2 linked regions of the Agarilytica rhodophyticola genome follow. The protein of the gene in region 2 interacts with the protein of the main gene of each other region in a pairwise test. Links are inferred from orthologs where the notes say so. Each region holds a gene or a part of one and is shown on either strand. Other genes may lie near its edges.

Region 1 (12,843 bases), 900 kb from region 2 along the record:
CCCGCGACTAACAGATTTCAAGCGGTCAAAGAAATCCATCACCACTTCGTTCATAGGAAGCTCATATTTCACTGAGACTTGAGACCCCAAATACACAATATCTTTTTGAACACCACGCTTTTCAACACAAAGGGTGATCACCGCACCTAAGTAGTCTTGCGGTACCAGAATATTGGCTTCCACAATCGGCTCGCGCATCTCTTCGATAATGCCTAAATCCGGCAGTTTGGAGGGGTTATCCACCGAGACTACTTCACCGTTTTTGGTTTCAACTTCATATATCACCGTCGGTGCTGTAGTGATCAAATCAAGGTTGTATTCCCGCTCCAGACGCTCCTGGATAATTTCCATGTGTAGCATACCCAAAAAACCGCAGCGGAAACCAAAGCCCAAAGCATCGGAGCTTTCTGGCTCATAGAATAACGATGCATCATTGAGGGTGAGTTTGGCTAGTGCTTCTCGAAAAGACTCATAGTCATCTGAGCTAATGGGGAAAAGGCCAGCATAAACCTGTGGTTTAACTTTCTGAAAGCCAGGAAGTGCAGTAACTTCAGGAGTGGAAGTATGGCAAAGGGTATCGCCTACAGGAGCGCCATGAATATCCTTAATACCAGCAACAACAAAACCCACCTCACCGGCTTTGAGAATACCAGTGTCATGGCGTTTAGGGGTGAACACACCGACAATATCCACAATATGACTCTTGCCAATAGATTTGGAAATAATTTTGTCTTTAGTTTTTAGCGTCCCCTGAGTGACGCGCACTAGAGAGACAACACCAAGATAGTTGTCAAACCAAGAGTCAATAATAAGGGCTTGCAGAGGCGCTTCTGCATCACCTGCAGGAGCTGGTACAGCTTCTACTAGGCGCTCTAATACGTCTTCAATTCCAAGGCCCGATTTGGCACTACAATGAACAGCATCAGTAGCGTCTATACCGATAATATCTTCAATCTCTTGTGCTACCCGGTCTGGCTCTGCCTGCGGCAAATCCATTTTGTTTAAAATAGGAATCACTTCCAAGCCTTGCTCAATAGCCGTATAACAATTGGCTACCGACTGAGCTTCTACTCCCTGTGCTGCATCCACAACCAGAAGCGCACCTTCACAAGCAGCTAAAGAGCGAGATACTTCATAGGAAAAGTCTACGTGACCCGGCGTATCGATAAAGTTGAGTTGATAGACATTGCCGTCTTTGGCTTTGTAATCGAGGGTGACACTCTGCGCTTTAATAGTAATGCCGCGCTCACGCTCAATATCCATTGAGTCTAACACTTGTGCTTCCATCTCACGTGCTTCAAGACCACCACAATACTGGATAAAACGATCGGCCAGGGTAGACTTACCATGGTCGATGTGGGCAATAATGGAAAAATTTCTAATGTTGTCGATTTTATCTGTCAAAACGCTACTACTCTTTACAGTGCCATATCATGGGATGTCATTATCCATGAGCGTAACAGTTATTCCTAGTTAGCACCTTTTATAAATATATAAATAAGCACTAACTGCATCATCGGAAGATGATGTACTTTACTGGATCAAATGCAGTTACGCGAAAGCGGCGCATTATACCCGTTATAGATCAACAATTTCAGCAAAGTATTTAAGAATCAAGTGATTGGCAGCAAAAAGGCGCTAGAATCTTATCAATTTTGGGGCCAATAACAGCCCCTTACATACATTAATACTGTGGTGATGAGCCAAACCCCCTTCGATCGCAGAGGATTTGAGCGTTTTAAATTATTCTAAAGTAATGGTTCTAAATACCGGCAGGCCGTTGCTGAAAAATCGTATTGGTAAAAGACTGCCAGAAGGCAAGTCTTTGACGATTTTTTCAAAGTTTTTGACGCTAGTAATTTCTTCGAAACCCAACTGAGCAATAACATCGCCGACTTTAACCCCTGCCTTGCCAACAGGTCCATCCGCATCCACTTCTACGACACTAACGCCACCTTTGATACCCAAACGCTTAAGCTCAGCAGATTCCACCTTAGCAACAGAAATACCCAAGCGGCCATTAGCACCACTCTTAGGCTTAGAATCACCTGAAGACGTACTAGCAAGATCGACTTCGCCGCCACGGGTTCCAACTTTAACCATAATTTCTCTACGCTTCCCTTCGCGCATAACGATGACACTCACTTTTTCACCTGGCGCAGTAATCCCCACAGCGTGAGGCAGATCAGCACTCTCAATAATTTCATCATCGCCAAAGCGAATAATAATATCGCCCGCCCTTAAGCCAGAAGATGCAGCAGGCCCATCTTCTTCCATTGAGGCAATTAGAGCACCACGAGGGTTCTTCAGACCAAAAGAGTTAGCCAGGTCTTTATCCACTTCTTGAATAACAACGCCCAACCAACCTCGATCCACACGCCCTTTCTTTTTAAGCTGCTTGACAACATTAATAGCCATACTCGATGGAATCGCAAAAGATAGACCTATCGAGCCGCCAGAACGCGTATAAATTTGAGAGTTAACACCAACTACTTGGCCATCCATATTGAATAAGGGACCGCCGGAATTACCGGGGTTAATCGCCACATCTGTTTGGATAAAAGGCACATAATTACCGTTAGAACCGTTGGGGATGCTTCTACCTTTCGCACTGACAATGCCTGCACTAGCAGAGAAGTCCAAACCAAAAGGAGAACCTATAGCCACCACCCATTCGCCTACTTTCAAAGAGTCACCATCAGCAAGCTTTAAAAATGGCAGACCTTTTTCTTCTACTTTAAGAAGCGCGAGATCCGATAGAGGGTCAACACCCACCACTACCGCGTCATACTCTCGACGATCAGTTAGACGCACAACAACTTCATCGGCATTTTCAATCACATGATTGTTGGTCAGTAAATATCCATCTGCAGATATAAAAAAGCCGGACCCCATAGAGTGAAGGTTGCGTTCAGGCAATTCTCCACGAGGTTCAAAGAAGCGACGAAAAATATCGGGGATTTCTTGTCCCTGTGGCAGCTGCAAATTGCCTCTTTGGGATTTGGTTGTTGTGTTAATTTTCACCACAGCAGGCGAGGTCTTCTCAATTAGATCAGTAAAATCCGGCAGACCTCTGGCAGCTTGAGCAGAGTTTATTGTTAACAAAAATAAAAAAATCGTCGCAAATACTGAAACGCGTATCATATGAGCATGTTCTCCATAATCACATAAACATCTATGCGTCGGAAGCTAGCGCTTTACCGATAACATAAGCCTGATAAAAAGATTTTTTTCGTGAAAAGCGCTGATGGATTCTCACACTTAGACCACCTACTAAAAGTCCAGATAAGGCACCAACAGCAGACATCAGTTCATGAGAGCCGCCAGACCCTAAATTGGTTCCCGCATAAGCGCCGATTATCATAAATAGCAGCGGTATACCGTAGGCAATGAGTGCAGCCCATACTAAAGCATTTTCACTAATACCCAAAATTGCATTATCACCCACAGTCCAATCGTGGCTTCGTGATTGGCCCTCAAATAAAGCTTTAATGAAAGTCATATTAGAAGATTTGTCGGCTGTCATAAGGAGTTTTTGCCCACAGCCATGCCTCGCTGCACAAGCGCCACAGGTAGATTGTTTTAATGTTTCTACCCAAAGACCATCATCCTCGACGGCAACAACTCGACCTGTCTCTTTCAACACGGATTGTGCACCTTAAAGCTGTGTCGCTTTTATGGAGGATAAAATGCGGCTGGCAGCGCTGCTCGGAATTTCCCCCAATACTGAGACATGCACAGCTTTAGAGGACTCAGAAGAAATCAAGCGCATCATAACAACCGTAGCGCCCTTTTTGTAATTAGTAGATATCGGCGGGGTATTGCCATTGTCATCGTCATCCCCAATGACTTTAGCAAATACAGAAAATGAGGCCAAACCATCGGTATAGGTTTCCATATGACCATCTTGAGCAGAATACTGATATCCAGAAAGTGCAAAACCTGGAGGAGTCCAAGTAGGCTGCCAACTGGATGCCTTCATCAAGGCCTTCCCATCACTGCAATTGTGCTCACCAGCCAGATAAGATCCTGCCAATGGTCGCTCGAAATCTTCCGGTGTAAAACTTACATCAGTTTCAAGGGAAACAAAATGCAAACGTTCGAGTACTTTTCTGTCATTACCGACAAATAATGCCTTTGTCGGCAGATAAGAAGCCATATCAATAGATAAGATAACACTGTATCGATACTGGTCTTTCGGCGCCAACTGCACCATCCAAGAATCGCGGCCAGCAATACGTTCAGCGCCAATCAAATTAAATTTATAATGGGTCTCCAATTTCGACAAAGAGCCATCAGACAGCTGAATACGCCCGCCACTGAGAAGAATTCCCCCATGAGTTGCACAGTCAGGACGGCGTCCTTGTCTCACAACCGCACGGTCGGGCCCATTTAAGTAGAACACCCGCTCATATTCGACACCATCGATAACACTGTGCGCAATTTCTAATACTTCCAGCTTGCCGGAGTGCTCATATGTCAGACGACCACGATAGCTAGTACTGCGCATAGCATGAGCAACATTAGAGAGAAGTTGTTTAACATTGGGGGCTTCAGATTGAGCGGTGGAATACTGCCCAAAGAACATGGGCAGTATTAAAAAGAAACCTCGTAACAAGGCTGGCATTCTTTATTGACCCTTTTCCTCTTCATTTAGCTCGGAAACTCTAGCGAAAGGAATCACTCCCATAGCACTAGAAGAAGAATTCTGTTCTGCATGCTTATACATAAGCCGATTTACTTGCTCTTGGAACTCGCTCTTACTGTTCAACACTACGGTTCCTTGAGGAACAAACTTCACTGAAGAGCGAGGCAGATTCGATTTCGGAGCAAAAGTATTGGTACTGACAGTTCTGGCTGACAGAGGTGGCAATTCAAAACCTTGAGGCACAACAGCACCATTGACGGCATCGTTACTAGCTTCATCTGCTTGGCCAGCTGCGATGGTGTTATCAACTTCCGCTTCACCGGAAAACTGCTGTACAGAAAAGACCATACCAAAGGCAACGGTCGCAGCGATAGCTGTTTTACCAAGTCCACTCCACAAACGCCCCATACCACCGTAAGTGTTGACAACTTTCTCAGGTGTTTCATCAGCGATAGCTTCACTAATCGCAGCAGATAAATCAATTGACATATCCACCTGTGCTTCGCTTCTCATAACTGCACCGATAGCGTGATAATTAGACCAGCTCTTCCTGGCTTCATCATCACTATCCATAGCTTTTAATACGCGCTGTAGATCTAGATCGTTACTTTCACCATCAACCAATGCTGAAATGGATTCTTTAAGCGTTGAACTTGAAGTTTGAGTCATATATTAACAGCCTAATTATTACCTTGAACTTTTATAAAGTGTATAAATTATAAATTGCATAAACGACACAGTTACGCAAAACTTTCGCAAGATCAATCTGGTGCAAAATCGTGCCAGATTGTTCGCTTTATCGCAAGCTACATTCGCTACAACTAGTCTGACCGGTAAAAACGAGAATTGTTTCATAGTTATCTCAAAAACTTCACTTTATTTGCACAATTCTCAAATTACTTACGTATACAGTTAGATTTAGCTAAGAAATTTCCGTCATTTGCTTTTCAATGGCCTCGCGCGCACGAAAAATTCTTGAACGCACGGTTCCCACCGGGCAATCCATGACTGCCGCGATTTCTTCATAGCTAAGACCTTCCATTTCCCGAAGTGTTACCGCAGTTCGTAAATCTTCTGGCAAATCGCGAATAGCTCGGTTGATCACCCCTTCTAGTTGATCGCGCATTAGCTGACCTTCCGGCGAAGCCAAATCTCTCAACTGCTCATTACCAGAGTAGTATTCGGCCTCCTCTACTTCAACACCACTAGCAGGAGGACGTCGCCCTCGAGAAACCAAATGATTTTTCGCAGTGTTAATCGCAATGCGATAGATCCACGTATAAAAAGCACTATCGCCGCGAAAATTACCGATAGCCCGATAAGCTTTGATAAAAGCTTCTTGAGCCACATCGTAAACTTCAGACGAATCTTTAATATAGCGGCCAATAATAGAAATGATCTTGTGTTGATATTTGAGAACCAAAAGATCAAACGCACGTTTGTCCCCTTTTTGTACTCGCTTAACTAACTCATGATCCGTATCTTGCGCCGGTTGCGCCGTCATCCAGTTGTCCCCAAAAAAGAAATAAAAAAATAATCGTTTGTCTTACCATTTGGGCAAGCACGATTTAGCTCTAATAGATATATACACTTTTGAAAAGTTCCTAGAAGCAGTTTCATCGCTGGCAAACGCAGGCGAGACAGGGCAAAGATAACCGAGAAAACGCAGTTTACATGAAGTAAATGAGCATTTTGAGGTTATTTTTAACGCCGTATCGACAAGTCCAGCAGTTATGAAATGGCTTCAGGGTACAAGCTCTTATGCCGTTCCATATAGTGTAGGCAATTTTATAAAAATCAATAGCTTGCTGCTAAGATCATACAAAAGCATGTATACTTTATTGAAATTTTATGACAAGCAAATCATTATAACATCAACGATTAAACGACTGTCTTTTGAAGAACATCAATTCTAAAGCCATTAGAGATAACTATCTTGTCCGTGAAAAAAAACGCCTACAATTTTGACGTCCTCATCATCGGCAGTGGCGCTGCCGGACTGACACTCGCTCTAAATATAGCGCAACAGTTTAAAGTTGCCGTGCTAAGTAAGGGTGAGATTACCGAGGGATCGACCTGGCATGCACAGGGTGGAATCGCCGCCGTATTAGACGATGAGGATACGATAGACTCTCATGTGCAAGATACCTTGGCGGCAGGTGGTGGCCTATGCCACCGCGATACCGTTGAATTCACGGTTCGCAATAGTAAAGAAGCAATTAAGTGGCTGATCGATATTGGCGTCGATTTTACCAAAAATCAAGATTCTGATGATTACCACCTCACCCGCGAAGGTGGCCACAGTCATAGGCGTATCATTCACAGTGCCGATGCCACAGGACGAGCAGTGCACTCCACACTAGTGGATCGAGCACGTAATACCGATGACCTCTCCCTCTTTGAACATCATGTCGCCCTGGACTTAATTACCCAACCAGAGCCAAACGGTAAAAGGCTGCGCTGTGCTGGAGCCTACGTATTTAATCGCGCAAGAGACCAAGTAGAAGTCTTCACTGCCAAAGCCGTAGTGCTTGCCACTGGGGGAGCAAGTAAAGTCTATCTCTATACCAGTAATCCCGACGGTGCTTCTGGAGATGGTATTGCAATGGCGTGGCGAGCCGGCTGCCGGGTTGCTAATATGGAATTTAACCAGTTTCACCCCACTTGTCTCTATCATCCCAAAGCGAAATCCTTCCTTATTACCGAAGCACTGCGTGGTGAAGGTGCGAAGCTGCGCTTACCTAACGGCGAAGCTTTTATGCACAAATTTCACGAGCGCGCAGAGTTGGCGCCTCGCGATGTGGTAGCAAGGGCAATCGATCATGAGATGAAACGCGTGGGCAGTGACTATGTGCATCTAGACATCAGCCATAAACCCCCTGAATTTATCAATGATCATTTCCCCACGGTAAAAGAGCAATGTCTGCAATACGGTATCGATATTACCAAGGAACCTATACCTGTGGTGCCAGCGGCCCACTATACCTGTGGCGGTGTGGCCGTGAATCTTAAGGGCCAGACAGATCTAAGAAATCTCTACGCCATTGGGGAAGCTTCATTTACTGGACTGCACGGTGCTAATCGCATGGCCAGTAACTCCCTACTGGAATGTATTGTCTATGCTAAATCTGCTGCTGATACCATAAAAGCTTCCATTGATAGTATTGCGCCGCCAACACAACCACCAGAGTGGGATGAATCCAGAGTCACAGACTCGGACGAAGATGTTGTGATTTCTCACAATTGGGACGAGCTAAGACGTTTTATGTGGGACTACGTGGGTATTGTCCGCACTCATAAGCGTTTAGAGCGCGCCACACATCGCATCAAGTTGCTTCAAAAGGAAATTAACGAATACTACTCCAACTACAAAGTTGGCAATGATTTAATAGAATTGAGAAACTTGGCTATGGTGGCGGAGCTTATCATTCGCTCTGCGGTGGCACGTAAGGAAAGCAGGGGTTTGCACTATTCACTGGACTACCCCAAGCCTGCCAATATTGCACAAGACACGGTGCTAGTACCGATGAACCATGCAGCGCAAAAGACCATCGTACATAGCGATTAAAGTATCTTACTTTTCCATTGCGCTAGTGTATTTTGCCCGTATTAAAAAACACCCGCAATTGGCGATGATGTTCTGATGAAACTGAATCTGGCAATAAAACTAGGTGAATAGGTAGTGACCACTTAGACAAGGTTTGTTGATTCCGTAAACTACAGGCCACTATGTAAGGGGTAACAACAGCGCTGCCAATCAAGTGGCAGCACACTCTTACTTTACCCATCATCAGTTCTACCCTACCGTGGCGAATAACGATTCTCTCAATCGCAAACAAAACTCTCAGACGACGCCCCATATCAGCAACAGAAATCAGCCCTAGGGCTAGCACCACTGCGCGGGCAGGGAATGAAAGTGGCATTAGGCACAAAGCTAACACCAATAACAAAATGACAGTGCCGTATAGCCCACACAATATCCGCGAGCAACGATGGGGAATATCAATTATCTGGTTGTAGGCCTGTGTTTGCACGGATAATGTCCACTATTATCTTCATATCAGGGTCTTCCGGATTACCCTTTTTTAAAAACCAATTAAACAGCTCTTGATCCTCACAAGTAAGCAAGGTTTCGAACAAAACTTTGTGATCGTCGCTCAAACTGGGAAATACGTTCTCAAGAAAAGGTAAAAGCACTAAGTCCAATTCCAACATACCTCGGCGAGTAGCCCACCGCAGACGCTTAAGATCCATTAACACTCCGAAAATTGATTAAAAATAGTAAGGGTCTGTATGACACCCCTTGTATAAAAAACAAGGTAAACCCATATCATCAAAGCTTACGTATAACTTGCCGCAAGATTATATGGCATTGTAATGTTTACGTCTTTAACCAATAGAAGATAATATCTTCGTCGCTCTATCACTAAATTATTTGTATCTCTTATTATGCAGTGGAAAAAAATACTCGATTCTCACCAACACTCAAACCAAATAAAACCAGAGCAAACGTGGCAAACACCTCTGGATGATTATCGTCTAATTATAGTTGAAGGTGAGGACAGTGAAACCTTCTTGCAAGGGCAATGCACCTGCGATTTCGCCCTCTTGGAGCGTAATATATTTATACCAGGAGCCCACTGCAGCCACAAAGGACGGATGAATTCAAATTTTGTCGCAGCTCGCCTTAATACGAAAACAATCGCTCTGCGGGTACGAGCAGATATTAGCCAATTTGCGTTGGAGGCATTAAAAAAATATGCCGTGTTCTCAAAAGCCACATTACAGGTTAGTGAAAGCTATCAGCTGTTAGGCTTAGTAGGTGATCAAGCCCTTACTACAGCGACTCATATTTTCCCGGTCTCTAAAGCTGGAGAAGTGGTAGAGCACAATAATATTTTTATGTTGCATCACGCCGATGATCAGATAGAACTTTGGTGTCCTTCAAACGAACTAAGCCAATTAGTTGAGCAGCTGGGCGCATTGGAATTACAGCAGAACAGCAATTTATGGCGATTAAAAAACATTCAAAGAGGCATTGGAGAAGTTGAGGCCGCGACCCTAGAAAAGTTAATTCCGCAAGAAATTAACTTGCAGTATATAGATGGCATCTCGTTTAAAAAAGGATGTTATACCGGCCAAGAAATCATTGCGCGGCTACATTACCGTGGCCAGCAAAAAAAACATATGTATCGTGCTGTTATAGAAACAGCAGTTTCACCAGAAGCAAACACGGCGGTTTATCAAAGCCCTGTGAACATTGAGGCTCTGGGCAAAGCACGTGGCACAGTCATCAATAGCGCCCGTGTCAGCCCATCACATCATGAAATTCTCGTGTTATGTGATGATGTTCTCAGTCAAGATAACGCCTGTATTATGATCAATAATTCTCTTGTAAATATTCAATGGGCCGCGCTTCCATATGCTATAAGTTAAGTTAGCTGCGAATAAACGCAGCACAACTCTGTAGCCTCTGCGCTATGGCGTTTGTCTTTCGCTTATACAGGAGCATCTCTATGAATTCGGTCGCTGAAAAAGTCGCAGGACAGATTATTGCAGCTATCGATGCCGATAAGTTAGTTCTACCCACCATGCCTGAAATGGCCCTCAAAGTGCGTGAAGTATCTGAGGATGTGGACGCCAGTATTATGCAACTCAACGAAGTTATCAGCAGCGATGCCGCTCTCACCGCTCGAATAATAAAAGTCGCCAACAGCCCACTGTTTAGAGGCGCACGTGAAATTGAAGATTTAAATATGGCCCTGTCTCGCTTGGGTATGCAAACCACCAGCAACTTAGCCACAGGATTAGCTATGGAACAAATGTTCCAGGCCACATCCGATATTATTGATCAACGTATGCGAGAAGTATGGTCAAAATCCAGCGAGATTGCAGGAATTTGCCATGTGTTATGCAAGCACTACACAAAACTTCGCCCCGACCAAGCCGCTCTCGCCGGTTTAGTTCATCAAATCGGCGTGTTACCCATCTTATCTTTTGCTGAAGAAAGCCATACCTTAATGAACGACAGTATGACTCTCGATAGTGTTATTGAACAAGTTCACCCCACCATTGGCGTCAAGATATTAACCACCTGGGAGTTTCCTAAAGAGATACGCAATATTCCTGTAGATTATCTCGATTTCTCACGCGATATACCCAAGGCAGATTACGCAGATTTAGTCACGGTTGGTATGCTGCAAAGCTATGCCGACTCAGACAAAACACAGCATATAGATCACCATGACGTATTGGCCTTTGTTCGTTTAGGCTTAGATCCTGATATTGAATCGGCAGAAGCTGAAGATCTTAGCGAAGAGATGGAAGCCGCCATGGCCATGCTGCAATAACACCCTCTCTACTGGTAACACTTCAGAGCCTATTTATAGGCTCTGAAAATTAATATCACTGCATTCACCAGAATTTATACGTCTGGCACAGACCAGTCTATTTCCGTTTTACCTTGAGAGCGCAGCACCTCATTAGTGGCTGCAAAATGACCATTACCTAAAAAGCCTCGGTGCGCAGATAAAGGCGAAGGATGGGGTGATTTAAACACGGTATGACGCGTTGTATCGATAAAACTCCCTTTTTTCTGGGCATAGCTGCCCCACAGTAAAAACACGACACCATCACTCTTATCATTTAACTGATGAACAATGGCATCAGTAAATTGTTCCCAACCTCGCCCTTGATGAGAGCCCGCCCGAGCCTGTTCCACTGTCAGGGTGGCATTTAACAACAATACCCCTTGCTGAGCCCAGCTCTGTAGGCAGCCATGTGTAGGAAACGGAATATTTAATTCTTGCTGAATTTCTTTAAAAATATTCTGCAACGACGGAGGAAAACGCACACCAGGTAGCACCGAGAAAGACAGGCCATGCGCTTGGCCTGGCCCGTGATAAGGATCTTGTCCTAAGATAACCACTTTCACCTGATCAAAGGGCGTGGTGTTAAGGGCATTAAAAATATCTTTGCCTGAGGGGTAAATCACTTTACCCATACGTTTTTCTTCAAGCAAAAATTGTTTTAACGCTTTCATATACGGTGCATTAAATTCATCACCGATAACATCCAACCAACTATGATGGAGATCTACTTTATTCGCCAAGACACTGTGCCCTTTTTATATTTATTCAGGTCGCATATGAGGAAATAACAAGACATCACGAATTGAAGGAGAGTCGGTTAATAACATCACCAAACGATCAATACCGATACCCTCACCCGCTGTTGGCGGCAAACCATATTCCAACGCACGCACATAATCGGCGTCATAATGCATGGCTTCATCATCACCGGCATCTTTTTCTGCCACTTGAGCTTTAAAACGTTCAGCTTGATCTTCAGGGTCATTGAGCTCCGAGAAGCCGTTGGCAATTTCACGCCCGCCAACAAAAAATTCAAAACGATCTGTAACAAAAGGATTGCTATCACTGCGTCTCGCTAGCGGCGATACTTCTGTGGGATATTCGGTAATAAAAGTTGGTTGATCCAATAAGTGCTCAACAGTTTTTTCAAAAATCTCAATTTGAACCTTACCCAAGCCCCAACTATCTTTTAAGGGAATATGTAAGTCTTTCGCGATAGCACGCGCGCTGTTTTCATCTGCAAGAGCTTCTGCGCTGATGTTATCGTTGTATTTTAAAATGGAATCAAAAACACTTAGGCGTTGGAAAGGTTGGCCAAAGTCGTAAGTAGTAGAACCTTCCACTTCGCCATCAGCATTTTTTACTGTATTAGTTACTTCTGTTGAACCCAACACTGCGCGCGAAAGTTCACGCAACATATCTTCAGTTAAATCCATTAAATCGTGGTAGTCCGCATAAGCCTGATAAAATTCAAGCATGGTAAATTCAGGATTGTGGCGAGTAGACAAACCCTCGTTGCGGAAATTGCGATTAATTTCATACACACGCTCAAAACCGCCCACGACTAATCTTTTAAGATACAATTCAGGTGCGATACGCAAATACATATCAATATCTAAAGCATTGTGATGGGTTTTAAATGGACGCGCCGTTGCACCACCGGGAATGGTTTGCAGCATGGGCGTTTCCACTTCTAAGAAACTATGCTGATTGAGATAGTTGCGAATAAATGAAATCACATTAGAGCGTAACTGAAACGTGTTGCGCACATCAGGATTAGCAATTAAATCCACATAGCGTTGACGATAACGCAACTCCTGATCG
Region 2 (16,313 bases):
TTCAGCACTGTAATGACGCAACAAGGGCACCAATTGCAACACCATGATCATGCGTTCGTCGGATGCCACGTCCAGGTGCCCAAGTTCAGGCATCGACTCGGGACTCATCAAGTATGTCGCCATTTTAAAGACATCATCATGAGACAAGTGAGGCTTGTCTAAGCGGCAGAAAAATTCCTGAATCTCGGGAGATAAATCGATCGCCTCCAAAACACTGAGAATCCTTGGGTGATTGTCTTCTTTATCTAGAAAATCCCCGTTATAGACGTTGCCGAGTAGCCGTGCCACATCTCCCTTATCGTTAAGGGGCGTTTGATAAATAGAGGTCACGTACGGCAATACTTCTTTATTGAGCCGTGTTCGGATAGTGTCCAGTGCCGTGTCTGCCTGGGTTTGTAATGCCGCGACGCTGAGCCCCTGCTGCTCAAGCCCATGGGCTAAATACTTAAAATGACGCTGCACCGCCGGCACTTGGCTATCTTGCATATCGGTGAGAGCTTGCATCCCGCCCACGATAGATTTCACCACATCAAACTTGGTCGGGTTGTTATTGACCAAAAAGCCCGCAACAGGATGGGTGGATTGAATGGCTTTGCCCGCCTTTACATTGCGTTTGTTACGGCGCTGGAGATTATCTTCTTTAAAAAAGTCGACATTAAAATAATCCAGTACTTTTTTCGCTTCTGGGCTGAGGTAGTCCACCTGGCGAATCTTGCCATCGGCAGTATTGAAATGCAGGGAGGTAGAATGGGCAGTGCAATCAAAGGACACTTCTACATTTTGTGGGCGAACAATGGCGATATCGATAGGTTTGCTATGCTCAGAGTCTTGTTGATTGAGGGCGAATTTAAATAAACCTTCACCAAACTTGGTACTGTGGGTACACAAGTCAAAGACCTTGTCATAGCCAATCAGGGTCAAAGGCTCTTTAATCAAGTCATCTGGAGAGATGGACTCCACCAACCACTGGCCGACAAGGGTTTTCAAACGATGAATATTCTCAGGACTATCAAAAGGTACAAAACCTGCCTCGACGAAGCCTTTAAGAATAATCTTCAAGTCCAGATCATTGGCACGCTCATAATCTTTCGTCAGAGCGTAACCACCGGTACCGTGCAGCTCGGCTTGGGCGGCTTTGGGAAAGCCTGCCACCAGTGTCTCAATATTAGGGGCGCGACTATGATCATAGAGCTGACCTAAAAAGAATTGTGCATAAGCCGTCGCCTCCCGAGTCACGCCTCTTTTGGTCAGGGTTTTGTCCCCTGCAATCTGCTGGATGATTTCCTTATGCAAGGGAGTTTCTTTCAATCGTTCGAGCACTTGTTCGTCATCCAGCATCTTTGCCAAATTATGAGCGCCAATAGAAACCCGAAAAGGCAAGTCAGTGAAAACATCTTTTTTAACTTGCTGATCCAGGTGATCAGATAAAGGGGTCTTGGTCGCCGTGGACACCACCTCTAATAATGCTGCCCGCCCTCCGGCGACACGGTCGAGCATGGCACGCCCTTGACTGTGCTGCTCATCGGACAAGCGTGCTTTGGGCAGTGTCAGCTGATGAGGTGATGGCGGCGGCATATCGGCGCTGCGATGCGTTGGAACTGGCGATGATTTTGAGGACGGCTTGGGCGCATGGGGATAAGATGCCACAAGCGACTCTGCCATCGTCTGACTCAATACCGGCCTCATAGAATGACTGCGCCGCAAAGACACCTTCCCTTGCGGCTGCGCAGTAAGATCACCAATATCCACCATCGGCAAAGAATGAAACTTGCCCAGACTCGCTTCGCTTTTCATTTATCTGCAACTACCCCATCAAGATCATCAGTGATTGCCTTATGGCTAACACAACCTAAGTGGCAGATAAATCCAATTAGTTTTATCGATGACACACAAATAATCTAAAAAGCAGGTATAGACACTGGCCCATGGCTTAAATTTTTCGCCTCTTAGTTTCGCGACTACATCAAGACCTACTGACTTTTTATCTGAGAGTTTTTCCATGGTAAGAAAACTTCTTTACCAGACTAAGTGAGGATTAATAACAACAAAAATCTCATATTAGAATTAGAAACGGTTGAAATTAAGCATTGGGCGAAAGTGGCCATAGATGGACTTATTCTAATAATAATGAGCTAAACACAAGTGCCTCATCCCCCTATTTTTTCTACAAGATGTCCTCATTTTTTAGCTTTTCATGTATCCAGCCAAGGTATGTAGATTTCATATTATTTTGCGTTGTATTTAATACAGCACACTAAAATCGACTTTGGAGTAAAAGTTTATGTATAAGAATTTTAATAAATGGATCTTGAATGGAATTCTCTATATGGGAGTTCTTTCTGGAGCCGCAGTGTCGGCGAATGAAAGACAAACTTTTAATATAATAGAATTATCAAATAAGGCTAAAGCGCTAAAAAAAGCCGAAAATTTCGATGGCGCACAGTATTTTAATGATGTCGTAGCGCCTATCTTCAGACATGAAGCCTGCTCAAGCTGCCATGCCATGGACAGTGCGTCTAAAGTCGTAGAACGACACAATGGACTCATAACGGCTAATGATGTTGACCTAACCGTCTCAACACACTTTGCACCTGGAGAAAACTTCACTTGCGGCAGTGGTTGCCACAGCGAGCAATTAGTAGAACACGACGGCTTCACTGTTACTGATGGTGAATGGATGACACCAGCTACAAGTCAGGGCATTAATTGGCAGGAAATGACGGATCTGGAAATCTGCCAAAAAGTACAATCACACTTGCCAAATGCAGATCAATTTATCCATCACATGGAACACGATGGGCGCGTCCATTGGGCCGCAGTAAGCCGCCTATTTCCCCTCGGCTTTGGTGAGGGCGAGACAGTCATGGATGCGAACGGAGGAGGTAATCTTCACGACTTCATGGCACTGGTATTACCTTGGGCGCAAAATGGTAATGTCCAATACAAATGTCCTGAGCCTGTACTTGCTGAGGATCGTATGAATATTGTAGGTGTGAGTATCTATAGCGGAGGCACGTACTATTACTACAAAGATGGACACAGGGAATATAAATCAGGTCTTCCCTACGAACATGATCTTGAACCTGCCGCAGAAGGTGAACCAACAGGCGGCGCTGCTTACTCACTGCAATATGCTCAAGATCCGTCGGATATAATGGCAACATCACGAGTAAACCTCGGTGAAACGCGGATGTATACCTGGTATAACGATGGCAACTACAGTGTTGGTACACCCACAATACTGGGAGGTTTGGAACATGGGACTTATGAGATTGAGGGCGGCGAGTATCATTACCGTTTTGATCAAGTGGTTGACATCGCACAAACAGGCTTTGGCAACTTATTGCTTTGGTTAAGCGATAATAAGATTGCCACAGGTGGGCCAAGTCACTTTACAGTAATCGACGGTCTCACTTACAGCCTTCCTCCAGGTCAACAAACTAGCCAAATTGTCGGTATCAATATTGACCCAAATACTTATCGCACTATTACCGTCTTTAGGGATGGGGCTGTCGCTGAAGGCACCCCTACAGATTTGGATTTCTATGGTTACACACCGGGTGATGTGGTGGATATCGCTATGAGCCAAGGTAAAACATCTATTTGGTACACTACAGGCTATAGAAAAGACCTATATGGCCACCCTGCTCTAACGCTTTTCAATAGTATTATTCTGCCTAGCTCCGGTTATTATCGATTGCCTAATAATCATAGCTACTCTGATATTGCGAGCATCGGTATGCGCCATATAAACGGTCAACTTAGAGATGTGCAAATGTGGTTTAAAAATGGTACACGGTCACAAGCTGACAAGCTTGGACATTTCGTTGCACCATTTAATACCGTCAATTGGCCTGCAAACTATGATGGTAACCACAGCAAAGGCATGGCGATGGCTAGCAACGGTGATATTTACTCGTGGTTCGCAACAGCTGGCAATGACAGCTTAAGAGCAAAAGGCACCCTTACTCAGCCCGATAGCGCTTATGGTATTAATAATTTTGGCGTACCCCGTGGCCAAACAGCTGATGATATCGTCGGTATAGCTATTGATAGCGGTGGTGGCAACCATGTTTGGACCCTTTATAACGATGGTTCTGTTTCAAAAGGCAGTACTCGGAATATAAGCGCATTCACCTATTGGCCAAGTAACTTTAGCCTTCTGCAATAAATTAGAAAGACCAGTGTAATCACCAAAAAGGAGGCAATTGCCTCCTTTCTCCCCACTGCATTTTGTGGTTTTTTCCAGCTATATCCTGCTGATCGATCATATTTACATGGCCGACCTCTCCATTAGCGTTGATAAATTGAAGCTCACACAACGGTAGAGTGCTTGTTTAATTTGTTGCAAAAAACATACTGGAAGTCGGCAACTCGCAGCTAACTGACATGAGTTTATAACGTTCTCCTTTTATTTCGTACTGTTTTACGTATTACATAATTTACATATAAAAATCAGTTAAAATATATAATTTAAGAGCAAAATATAGATCAAAATAATCCCTCATTAACTTATGCCAGAGTGTTTTTTGATCATTAAATAGCTTTAATTTGTACACCCATTGAGCCTAGTGAACAACCTTCAGTAATCCAGAGCTGTTCTGATCGTGTAGTCACTTAACCCATATGAACCATAAGATGTCAATTTAACTAAATTTTGTTCAGAGCGGACTTGGAAATGAGTGTTTCGGAGTTAGAGGATTTTGGTTGCGTGAAGGAAGGCTTCGTTGATCATGAGGACATCGTCTGCGGCTCTATGGTGTTGGAAGCGTCCTGATTCAGCTAATAGAGCCTTTTGTGAATCAAAAGCCTGCTTCTTATCATCGTCGATCAAATCATAGATCGAGTCGATGTAAAAACGTCGTTCCATTTTAGCTGCAAAGTATAAAGTATCTATCCAATCCTCATCCCAGCGGTGGGCATCGCTATAGAGTACAGTGTCTGATTCTGACAAAAAATCATTGAGTTGTTGAGTGACCTCTAACACGGGTAATCCCTCCTCTTCGAGAAGAGATCGTTTTATCCCGTGTAGGCTTTCTGCCGTTTCACACCAGTATTGCCATTTGGGCTCTGGTTTTATGAGCCAGGATTTACATTCACCTCGCACTAATACCGCTACTTCAATGGGGTATGAGTCAAAGTGTAAGCCACTGGCTTCAATGTCAATGATGGCAATTTCTTTCATAGGAAAAACATAAACAATTTTATTTAAAAAAACGGACTATTCTTGTCTATCGCAAACCTCTTCCCATTGTTCAATATAGCCAATGTTATCTAAATGCCCATGTATAATATTGAACATTTTTTCGACCCAAAATTGAATGTTTTCCTCTCCTGCGATGATGACTTTATTTTCCGTATCTTTTGCTGCTCGATCCACCATCTCCCAGAAAAATTCACATAGAGCTGTCGCCTCATCTTTACTTTTTATATCTGCTTCGCCTGCAACCATCGCTTTTACGTCTTCACTTGCGAATTGACCAGCATAATGCATGGCGACTTCTTTTGCTTTTACTGTTCTGTCTCTATATTTCAACATATTCTGCTCCTCTAATCGAAACCGATATCCCTTGCGAGATTTAGTCGAAATGAAATAAATTGTAACTTTTCAACTAATTTTGATTTAAGGATTTAAGTACTCTCGAATCAAAGCACCAGTCAGTTGATTTTTTTCAATAATATTTTTAGTTTCCTCATTTATAAAAATATATGGGTGAAAGTCTTTTACGATAAAAATATTGGACTTGGACTTTGATGGTTCGTTTAAAAAAGCATGGGTAATAAACCCTACTTTTCCACTTTTATATATTTTGTGTCGGGACTTTTCTTTATCTACGATGTCTAAGACGTTAATAACATTAAGGATATACCAGAGTTCTCCATCAAGATTTGCGGGTAAAAACTCAACAAAATGCCCGATAGTAGGCTCTAACAGAGTTTTAGCTTTTTCAGATAAGGCAAACGACCCGCCCTTAAAACTGGTAATATCTGCAAATGCATTATTTTCTTTGCTAGACTCATCTTCTAATATCGCTAGATTTAAGTTATTCCAATTATTTATACGGCTTTCACCTGTCCAGCGAAAGAGATAAATATCTTCGTCTTTTCTTGATTTTATATCGAACTCTTTAAAGCCATGTGGGTTAATTGATAACAAGTAATTCATTACATCCCCTCCGCACCAGGTATATACGAATAAATAGGATACACTCCGAGTTGCAGATCTTCAGCGATTTCTTGCAGTATTTCTTTCATATCATCCTTCGTAGCGTTATTCTCATAAGCTTGAATAATTTGAAAATTTACATTTGAATAATAGATATTCGTGTGGATGGTGTTGTGTACATAAGCACTTTTTAAGTTCCCATGTTTTTTGGAAATGTCATTACTCGGTAAAAATACACCATTATCCGGGTCATCAATATCAATTCCTAATGCCTTGAGTATCTTAGCTGCGCGATTTGCTCTAGCTTCATTTTTAGCGACAATATGATGGGCATCATAAGCATAACTCGCATCTGGTCGCCTCTTAGCCACAATAAGTGCCTTTCTGAGTTTAGCGGTGAAATTTGGCCTTGCGTCAGCGCGTATACCAATTCTTTGAGCGATCAGCTTGTTTACCGTCGAAAAGGCACCGCCTTTGGCAAGTACACTCTCAGCATATACAAGGTCTTGTTCCAACCCTGTCATATAGTATTTGATCGCTTCGTCAATAATTTTCTGGTCACTTATAATTTGTCTAAGAGAAAATTGCAACTCCAGATAGTCATCATCCATATCCATGTATAAATCGTCATAGGCCATGATTTTCTCCTATTTATTTTTGCCATAGTATTCAACTTATATTTACTTGATCTATCTACATATTAAAATCTTCGAATAGTTCGAATTCATGATGGCTGTCTTGTTTGCACCTTTTTCTTGCTGGCTTCGCTTTTTTCTGTTCGCGTTCTGCTTGAATACGCTTTAACAATTCTGAGGCAGGCTCGTCATTGGGGTCTTGCGGAACCAGTTCACCGCGAAATGCTTTGGCGAGTATGGACTGGGTTAAGCGGTCTATACGTTGTTTGGCTTGGTGATATTGTTTTTCGATTGTATCGGCCATGGCGAATAGTGATTCTACTCGGCGGACTATTTCTTTTTGTTCCTCTATCGGTGGAATCGGATAACGAATAGAAGACAAAATCTTTTGATTTAGAAATAGCCTTGTACTTCCTTTACATAATTCATTTACTTGCTTAAGTACAACGCGTGACCCTAAGAACAAAAACCTAAAATACATAGAGTTTATAGATCCAGGAAAGAAGGATAGGCGCATAATATTTGTTGAAAACCGAGCATTCCCAATATTTTCAGGAACAACACATGTTTCACCTACAGTCCCAGACCTGGAGATTAAGATATCTCCAGGTTTCAAATCATATCCGTCCAGCTCGTTTGCTTTCGATAAAGAAATGTGAATTTTGCTTCCATGTCTAAACCCTGTTTTAGCTATGTTTTCAATGCCTATTACGGGAATCCCAGCGGCTTGGTGATCCGACTTCTTTAATAAAGATCCAAATGGTCCAGTTTTCAATCCAGCTCTTTCGACATCTAAAAAAGGAGTGATATCGCTGTAAGCCCACTGTTCTGGAATATCTTCGTAATCTATGTTGGGTGCGGGAAGAGGCTCCTTTGGTTTTTTTATTGAAAGCATAGATTTCTTCTCTTTTAGAGATTTGATTTCTTTCATAGCAAAGTCGACTACATCTCTTTCCCTCCATTCTCGCGTTAACTCACCCGAAGTTGCAGCGGCGAGGACTGATTGGCGGAAGCGTTTTAGGAGTGTGGGGATGCGTTCCAGGCGTGCTTGGGCGGCATCGACTTTGGCGAGTAGGCTATCGAGTTTATTGGCGATTCGGGTTTGTTCGTTTAGGGGGGGGAGTGGTATTTCGATTCCTCTAAATTGATCATTTCTCAAGTGAACTTGCGTAACACCAACTTTTTCTGCTTTTACCAACTCTCTATAAAAAGGGCTATTGGAGAAATGAATTAAATAATCTCCTGAGCATTCTGTTGATATATTTAGTTTGTACATACCCTGAGTAATTATTGCCTTCTCATTATTCTTGTATCTAGCAATCAGACCTAAAAAATCTGCTTTCTGAGATAAATCCCTCAGGGTGACGACAATGTCATTGTAATCAATAAGCTTGTTTATATGGTTTTCTACGTATTCCTGCGGCAGCATTTTGGGGTTAGTTTTAATCGATAGTTTTCCTCTGGACTTAATATCCCCTTTGTTTAGAGCCAATACACCATTGTTTGAATAGTCTTCTCTTTTTGGACTAGCTCCTCCAATCATTGACTGAATGAATGCATCTACTGTGGTACTTGCCCACCCCTCCGGAAGCTCGCTCATTCCTGAACCTCCTGCTCTTCCGCCGATCCCAACTCAACCAAAATAGCCTGCAATTCTGTCATAGCCCCTGCCATTTCCTCCAGGGCCTCATTAATCAACACATCCGGCTCGGGCAGGTTTGCACTGTCTTCCATACTGTCATCACGAATCCAGGATAAATCCAGTGAATCATCTTTAGCAGCAATTTCTTCACGGGTAAAACAGCGCAGGCGACAGACGGTCGCTCCTGGCGTCGTGCCTCCCGCGACATTAGTACTTCCCTGTACGTCATCTCCAACATCACTACCATCGGCATGTTTTTCAATAAACTTAAGGCGAGCGGCTTTTTTCACTTTAGTTAAGTCTTTCCCGACGGCTTCGTAAAATTCTTTAAAGTGGCTTTCGTTAAAAGTGGTACGTTTACCAAACTGCGGCATATTGGATCGCAGGTCGTACACCCACACCTCTTTGGTATTGCCTTTGTCTTTTTTAATATCTTTAGGTTTGTTAAAAAACAGGACATTGGTTTTTACCCCGGCGGCGTAAAAAATACCGGTGGGCAAACGCAATATTGTATGGAGGTTACATTTTTCCATAAGATCTTGGCGAATGGTTCTGCCGGTGCTGCCTTCGAATAACACATTGTCTGGTAGTACAACTGCTGCGCGGCCACCGGGTTGTAGCATGCGGTGATACATCAAGTGTAAAAACGCCAGCTGTTTGTTGCTGGTGTAGTGCACCAGATCATCTCGATTGGGAATGCCGCCGCCTTGCTTGGTGCCAAAGGGCGGGTTGGCGAGGATTAGACTGGCTTGGGGCAGTTGTTTACCTTCGTTACTCAGGGTATCGCCAAACAAAATACCCGTATTTTTTTCATCGATCGCGAGGTCATGCAGCATAAGGTTCATCAGCGCCAGGCGGTGGGTGTCGGGCACCAGCTCCATACCGTAAAAAGTCTTGTGCTGGTACTTGTCGTAGGCTTTTTCATTTAGCGATTCAACATCATTGTGCTCATCAATATAGTGGTGGGCGCTAATTAAAAAGCCACCAGTGCCTGCGGTGGGGTCGACGATTACGTCGTCCAGGTTGGGCTTCATAAGCTCGACCATCGCGTTAATGAGTACACGTGGAGTAAAGTATTGGCCTGCACCGGACTTTTTCTCGGAGGCGTTTATTTCTAACAGGCCCTCGTACATATCGCCAAGGCCTTCGGTCTTGGCACTGTACCAGTCGAGCTTGTCGATTTCGGTAATCAGTTTATTAAGGGTGGCCGGTTTACGAATAACGGTGCTGGCGTTGTTGTAAATGGCTTGCGTAATAAGCGAGCCATGGGAACCCAAGTGAATCAATAGTTTTTTGTATTCGTCTAAGCGGCTGGCGGCGTTGTAGGCTTCTAAATCTGGCCAGCGGTAGCCTTTTGGAATGTGTTGTTGCTGGCCGGTTTCTTCTACCATTTTGAGGAAGACTAAAAAGGTTAACTCGTTGATGTATTCATGGTAGGTAACGCCGTCGTCTCTTAAGAGGTTACACAGGTTCCATAGTTTATTGACTAGATCTTGGGTACTCATTAATTCACTTTCTCTATTTTATTCAGTCTATTTGTGACTGATGCTTTTAATACTTGTTTATTATTGCTTTATTTATTGGTATTAGCCCAGAGTGCTCGCGTAAATTGTTGCAGCACTTGGGTAATGGGTTGCTCAAAGAGCTTGTTAGCTCGCTTGCTGCCGCCTTTGGTCAGGAATATACCTTGGTCTAAGGCGGCTTCATCGACAATGGTGGTGGCTTTCATTTGTTTGGCGATCAATTCTAACCATTGTTTTTGCGGCGTTTTCCAAGGTTGGCTGGCCAGTATGGTATTAAGTGCTTGGTCTACCCGTTCATCCCACGGCATTAAGGCCTCGCCAATGGCGGCTTGGCGAATAAATCCAATAATGCGGGCAGCAATATCTTCGTTTTTGACTTCCTGCCAGGCGGTTTGTAAATCTTTCTCGCGGAAGCTGTTTTGCTCTAGCTCTACCGCCAGTTGTTTTAAACTTTGACGGCTAAGATCCCAAGGCTTGTTTACCACGGTTTGTATGGCAACCATACGATTGCTATTGGCGTTAACAAAATCTTTAAAGGCATTCAGGTAGTCTTCGGGTTTTTGGCCTTCGCCATAGCCGGTCGTGATGTCGACGACTTCATCTTCGCCATCATAAATTACCACGGGAGGTTTGAAATAGCCCTTGCCTCGGGTTTTATTATCGAGCAACTCCCCTAAGCCGGGATGGTTAACAAACCATTGGGCAATGTCTTCGAGGGACATGGTTTTGAGTTCTTGGGCGAATTCTTTTGGCGTTTTGCCGACAATTGTTTCAAAAGTTTCGTGTTGCTCTTCAGTTAAGTAATTCTTTTTAACCTGTAATTTAGCGATAAACTGGTTTTTGGCTAGCGATTGTAAATCGGGCGCATGACTTTGTTTTATTTCTTGTTCAAGTTCACTGAAGCTAATATCCACTTTGGTGATTACTGGCTTCATGGTGTTTACTTTTTCCAACTGCTTGTAGATATCAACGGCGTCGTAAATACGGAAAGGGCCTTTGCCAATTTCAGGGCAGAGGCGCGTGGCGCGACCGAGCATTTGTTCAAATAAAATGCGGCTGTTAACTCGGCGTAAAAATACTAAGTTGCAGATACTTCGAACATCAATGCCTGTGGTGAGTAAATCGACAGTGACAGCGATATTGGGCAGTCGATCATTTTTGTAGCTGCGAATTTTATCTAAGGGTTTATCACTGGCGCCGGTAATTTTTTGAATGGCGTCGTCTTCAATTTCGCCGTGGTAGTTTTCAGCGGCTTCTTTTAAGGCTTCAACCACTTCGTCTGCATGCTTGTCTGTTACGCAAAATATCAAGGTTTTTGCTGGGGAATATGGGTCTATGGAATCGCTTTCAATCAACCACTTGGTGACTACTTTGGTAAACTCTGGAGCGATAACGCGACGGTTAAAGTCTGCAACATCGAAATCCAGTTCGTCGGGTGTGTTAAACATCTCGATGGTGTTATTTTCGGCATCGTAGACTTTGACTTCATCGTTAACGGCGTATTTTATGCCGTCTTCAGCCAGTTTTGTATGAATGCGAATGGGAGGCAGATGATCATTTAAATACCCATCTAATACAGCTTCGGTATAGCTGTAAGTAAACACCGGTGCACCAAAAATGTCGGTGGTATGCAGTGCGGGTGTTGCCGTTAAGCCTATTTTAAAGGCATCAAAATATTCGATAACGCTGCGGTATTTAGACTGGTAGTCTTTTTGATCTCGAAAGAGTATTTCGGTATCGCTCAGTTCTCGATCGAGTAAGTAGCCTCGGTGACACTCGTCCACGACAATACAGTCGTATTGCCCGACGCCCGGTTTGTTGTCGTTATCTCCCGGGTATAGGATACGCTTGACTAGCCCCTGCACAGTGGCAACATGAACCTTGGTGTCGTCATCGGGTGTTGGCTTTACAGGTTTATTTTGTTTCATGCCCATTACTTCGAAGGTATCGGCAAATTTGTCGAGTTTTTCAAAGCGAACCTCACAAAAATCGTCGGTCGCCTGCACTCCTAAGGCGGAACGATCCACTAAAAATAATATACGCCGGTAACGTTCTGCTTTGAGTAAGCGGTAGACCATAGCGATGGCGGTTTTTGTTTTACCCGTGCCCGTGGCCATAGCAATTAATGCACTATCTTTGCCTTCTTTTATAGCTTTTTCAACTGCGCGAATGGCTGTGATTTGGTAGTCGCGAAGTGTGAGCTTGTAATCAAAATCCATTTGATCCAATTCTGCTTCGGCTTGCTGTGGTGTTTGGCGTAGATAAGTTTTAATTTCTTGGGGGCTATACCAGCCTTTCAATGCCTTGCGACGGTTGCTGCTATCTCGGACATCTAAACACCAAATGCCGCTTTCATGTTCTAATTGTTTTAAGTAGGGACGCCCATTGGTGGCAAAGGTGAGTGGCACTTTAAACTCAGCGTAATGTGTTTCAACAGTGAAAGCAGCGCGCTCTTGGAGTCCTTTTGCGTAACGTTTGGCTTGATCAATATCGCTATAGGTGTTCTTTGCGCTTTTTTTCGCTTCCACGACAGCAACTGGAGTTAAGCCCATAAATAACACGTAGTCGGCAGGGCCTGAGTCCGTAGGCCATTCGGCAATTGCACGGTTTTCGTTAGGAATAGGACGAGCGCCCTTGGCGTACCTAAGGTTAGCGGTATCGGCTTGCCATCCGGCTTCGATTAATTGTTGATCGATAAGGACACGGGTTTCAGCTTCGTTCAGTTCCAGTCGAGATTTTTCTACTTGTCTTATTGTTTCTGCTTGTTGCTGTGAACCTTGCTGTTGGAATGTAAGGTTGTAAATGACATTGGCTTCATCCATTTTGGTGCGGTATTCAGCCAGTTTTGCTTCGTGCTCTGTGGCAATCTCTTCCCATACCTGACTTTCTGAAGCCATTTGTTCTGCGCGTTGCTTTTCTGCTTCTGCTTTCTCGGCTTCGATCTGTTTTAATTGTTCTGCGTGTGCGAGCCGGTCTTCTACTGATCGACTTTTCTTTTCAGCTTCTAATAGTGCTTCTTCCAAAGCGCGTACTTTTGCCGAAGGATCTTGCGGCTTTTTAAATGGTGGAAGTGTGAAGCCTTTAGCTTTGTCCCCTCCAAAGGTGATATGGAACCAACCACCAAGGGCGTGACCGACTTGAAGTGCTTTTAGGGCATCGCGGTGGGTGGATGATGTAATGTCGTGGGCCGCTGGGTTACCCAGTTTACGAATAGTATGGAAGGCGTCTTTAATTTGCCTATCAAGTCGCAGCGTGTAGTCTAGTTCTTTTAGCAAATCTACTTGTTTTACTTCAGCCCCGCTATTAACACCAACGCGAGAGGCAATGGTTTTGGCCAATTCCTCACCAAGTTGTCGCATTTTGATGAGGGTGGTGTTTGGGTCTGGTACAAAGCAGGCTTCGGCTGTTTGGGCTAAACGTAATAGGAGTTCATCGTGGTGTTTTAGAAAGTCAAAGTTGCTTTTATCGCTCATCATTACTTATCCCTGTTTTTTTGCGTGATTATTAAGCTTCTTAATTAAGGAAGTCCGCAGAAAAGTCATTCGTGAAACCCGCTAATGCTTTATGCTGTTTTGTTGCTCCGCAGAGTAGCCAGCCTTAACCCAATTATCGACATCTTCTTTTTTAAACTTCCACAACCTACCCATTCGATGAGCTGACATAAGCTGTTTGTCAATCCATTTGTACACGGTGTCACTGCTAACACCAAGGTGCTCACAAATTTCGGAGATGGATAGCCAACGATCACTCATATTGGTCATTTATTGCACCCTCATTGCAATGGTTTTGCGCATATTAGGTAATTATTTCACAAGATTTACTAGGGTTTCAGCCTTTTCTGGATATTAGCTAACGAAATGACATACCTGTGGTCGATTTAAGCTGATACGATCCGATTAAAGATGATTTTAGTGTCATGCCGATGATTTTGATGAGTGAGACTTATATGGCTTGGACAATGTAGATTTATTAGATTTCGCGCGTGGGTATGGCGTGAGCAACACAGGGATCAATGTGATTGAAAAGGTTTGGAGCTCTGAGCCCACTCGCCGAGTGAAGGCAAGCAACCGTGGGAAGAATCGCGCTGTACGCTACCCCAGTAAGAAAATGGGGGTTGTTATTCAAGCGGAAAGCTTTTCTCTAGAGTTTTCTGGCATTCAGTTGAAAGAGTTCGATGCGGATGTTTTCCGCTATTACTATCAACTGCCATCATTGGACCTTTATAAAAGTGGCAATAGCAGTAATCTCCCCGCTTTTCTCCTATGTTTCTCCGAATTTAGCTCTAAGCAAGTCTATAGACTACTCAGCTATAGCACGTCCATATAAAGATAAAGACAGGAGACTTTAAGTGCCAAAAGAGATTAGTACAGGTCGAAAAGAACATATTAAGCTTTTAATAGAAGAGCAAACTTATTCACCCGAATGGCAAGATGGTTTTCTTAGTACGTTTAAGAAGAATAATTACAATACCCAAGAAATCGTCGAACTGTTTGAGAAAAATAAGCCAGCGGATATAGACGATATTGATACCAATTTGGTACAGCTACAAAAAGAAGTAGAGGTGGTCGAAGGTGAGCTGAAAAAAATTAAAGGCCTCTTAGACAAGAAAAAAATTACGAATTTTAACTTTTCGGAAGAAATTGCCCCGCTTTTCGATCATCTTACCCTGCGCGAAAAGCCTTACAATATTCTCAATTTATGTAAAACCAATGAGTTACGCTTTAACATCATCAAGCTAATAAAGAAGGATGAAAAATTTGCGGCTGATAATGAACTGGAAGAGTTTAATTATGGCGCATTAAAAAAAGGGCCATATGAAAAGATAGATTTTCTTGAAAAGAAAATAGCGACATTCAAATTATTTATTAAAACCTATGGTCAATTAGGTAATGCTAACGCACAGAATAGTGATGGAAGCGGACAACACCTCCCACAAGTTAATGAAGATAAAGATAACCAAGCCAAAAATAGTGAAGATAAAAGAACCGCCTTTAAAGAAATACAAAAACTTAGAAATGAAATTATTAACCTACTTCCTCCCATTCAGAAGAAAGTTCGAAAACTCATCACTGAAACGCTATCGGAACAATGGGGAACTACAGAAGACGAGACTGCGACTGCCCCAAAAAAACAAACCAGATACAAAAAAGTCAGGAAATCCGACAGGAAAAACAAGGTTACCACTAAAGTAGAAACTACCCACCTACTATGTAAAACTCAGAATGTTATCAATAATATTTACAACGAATACTATGGTTTAGTGGACTCCCTGATAAATAAATCTGATACTCAATTCTCCAATATCCGTACCTTTGGTAACATTATTTTTGATGTATATTTACAAAGCGCTGAAGGGACAAGTAGCAGCGAAGAAGATATTACGCCGGAAGCCCTAGATGCCCTAGCTAAAGAGTTCAAAGAGAGCATCATCGAAAATAAACATGAGCTGAACAAACTTAAAAAAGAGATTATACAAAAAGAGGAATCTACCACGAAATCTAATGCTCACATGAAAGGGGAAAATATACGTCCAATCCTAGAAGGTCTGCAACACTTTTTAGAGAGGTTGTGGGTACAGATTCAGTCCATTAATGATTACTACGGCGTAGATTTCGTTGTCCAAGAAACTCAAAAAGAGAGAAATAGTAAGAAAGGGGGAAACAGTAAACCTCACTTTGATGAATTTACACAAGGTAATGGGCCTTTCTGGCAAATCTATAAAAAGAAATTACAAACCTTGGCCAACAGTATTAGCACTGATGTCAGCAGCACTATAAATCAGCTCCAACCTCATTGGCAACGATCGGCTATTGCCGAGGTAAATATACAAGCAAGAAACTTTACTGACGTCGTTGGTAGTTATATGCACATCCTATTGCGCACGCCCAGGTTAATTATTGAAACAAAGAAGGCTAAATTTGAACTGGTGCGTATTGTAAATCGTATTGAACTGGGGCTTGAACATGAAATGGACACCTCTATTCAGAAAACACAAGCCGTTTTTTCTCTTATTAAAGGTATTGCGAATACCGCCGGTGAAGCTGCGAATTTAGCCGCAGCGGCAAGTGGTGTAATGGTCACTGGTGGTATGAGCCATGGGTCAGCGAGCGGATTTACCAAAACTGAAACAAGTGCCAGCGGCGACATTAGCACAACGCAATCCAAAACCTATCCCGGTAGCACTCAATCTTATGTTCCTTTAGGTCGTATCGATATGAAAACAGATGGTATTCTGCAAGGCGTAGAGAACCTCTGTACTCTAGGCGCCCGACAGGCGCTAAAAGAAATACAGATTATTATTAAGCAAACTCATAGTTCACTGGAAAACGATTTGGCCATTTTAGAAG

The links.
Region 1: the proteins of BVC89_RS15165 (region 2) and ung interact in binary tests that used the Escherichia coli proteins (3 or more experiments, as listed by UniProt). The link is inferred for Agarilytica rhodophyticola from one-to-one orthologs.

Annotation. Positions count from the first base shown.
Region 1 is NZ_CP020038.1:4,524,558-4,537,400, forward strand. Bases 9,917-12,843 are described here. They hold ung (uracil-DNA glycosylase), read right to left. Parts: upstream 11,760-12,843; coding sequence 11,073-11,759; downstream 9,917-11,072. Other genes in these bases: ygfZ (CAF17-like 4Fe-4S cluster assembly/insertion protein YgfZ), read left to right, coding at 9,917-10,084; BVC89_RS18910 (HDOD domain-containing protein), read left to right, coding at 10,165-10,998; lysS (lysine--tRNA ligase), read right to left, coding at 11,781-12,843. Also shown: lepA (translation elongation factor 4), read right to left, coding at 1-1,404; BVC89_RS18870 (Do family serine endopeptidase), read right to left, coding at 1,744-3,144; BVC89_RS18875 (SoxR reducing system RseC family protein), read right to left, coding at 3,176-3,646; BVC89_RS18880 (MucB/RseB C-terminal domain-containing protein), read right to left, coding at 3,659-4,627; BVC89_RS18885 (sigma-E factor negative regulatory protein), read right to left, coding at 4,631-5,317; RNA polymerase sigma factor RpoE, read right to left, coding at 5,571-6,152; nadB (L-aspartate oxidase), read left to right, coding at 6,591-8,216; BVC89_RS29875 (protein YgfX), read right to left, coding at 8,239-8,682; BVC89_RS18900 (FAD assembly factor SdhE), read right to left, coding at 8,651-8,902; more of ygfZ, read left to right, coding at 9,098-9,916. UniProt on the Escherichia coli protein: Excises uracil residues from the DNA which can arise as a result of misincorporation of dUMP residues by DNA polymerase or due to deamination of cytosine.
Region 2 is NZ_CP020038.1:3,629,202-3,645,514, reverse strand. The notes cover bases 7,674-10,594. They hold BVC89_RS15165 (class I SAM-dependent DNA methyltransferase), read right to left. Parts: upstream 9,949-10,594; coding sequence 8,398-9,948; downstream 7,674-8,397. Other genes in these bases: hsdR (type I restriction-modification system endonuclease), read right to left, coding at 10,017-10,594; BVC89_RS15170 (restriction endonuclease subunit S), read right to left, coding at 7,674-8,401. Outside these bases: BVC89_RS15200 (hypothetical protein), read right to left, coding at 1-1,794; BVC89_RS15195 (hypothetical protein), read left to right, coding at 2,282-4,171; BVC89_RS15190 (3'-5' exonuclease family protein), read right to left, coding at 4,694-5,185; BVC89_RS15185 (hypothetical protein), read right to left, coding at 5,222-5,539; BVC89_RS15180 (imm11 family protein), read right to left, coding at 5,624-6,166; BVC89_RS15175 (AHH domain-containing protein), read right to left, coding at 6,166-6,804; more of BVC89_RS15170, read right to left, coding at 6,860-7,673; more of hsdR, read right to left, coding at 10,595-13,442; BVC89_RS15155 (helix-turn-helix domain-containing protein), read right to left, coding at 13,521-13,727; BVC89_RS15150 (hypothetical protein), read left to right, coding at 13,981-14,292; BVC89_RS15145 (hypothetical protein), read left to right, coding at 14,315-16,313. UniProt on the Escherichia coli protein: The subtype gamma methyltransferase (M) subunit of a type I restriction enzyme. The M and S subunits together form a methyltransferase (MTase) that methylates A-2 on the top and A-3 on the bottom strand of the sequence 5'-AACN(6)GTGC-3'.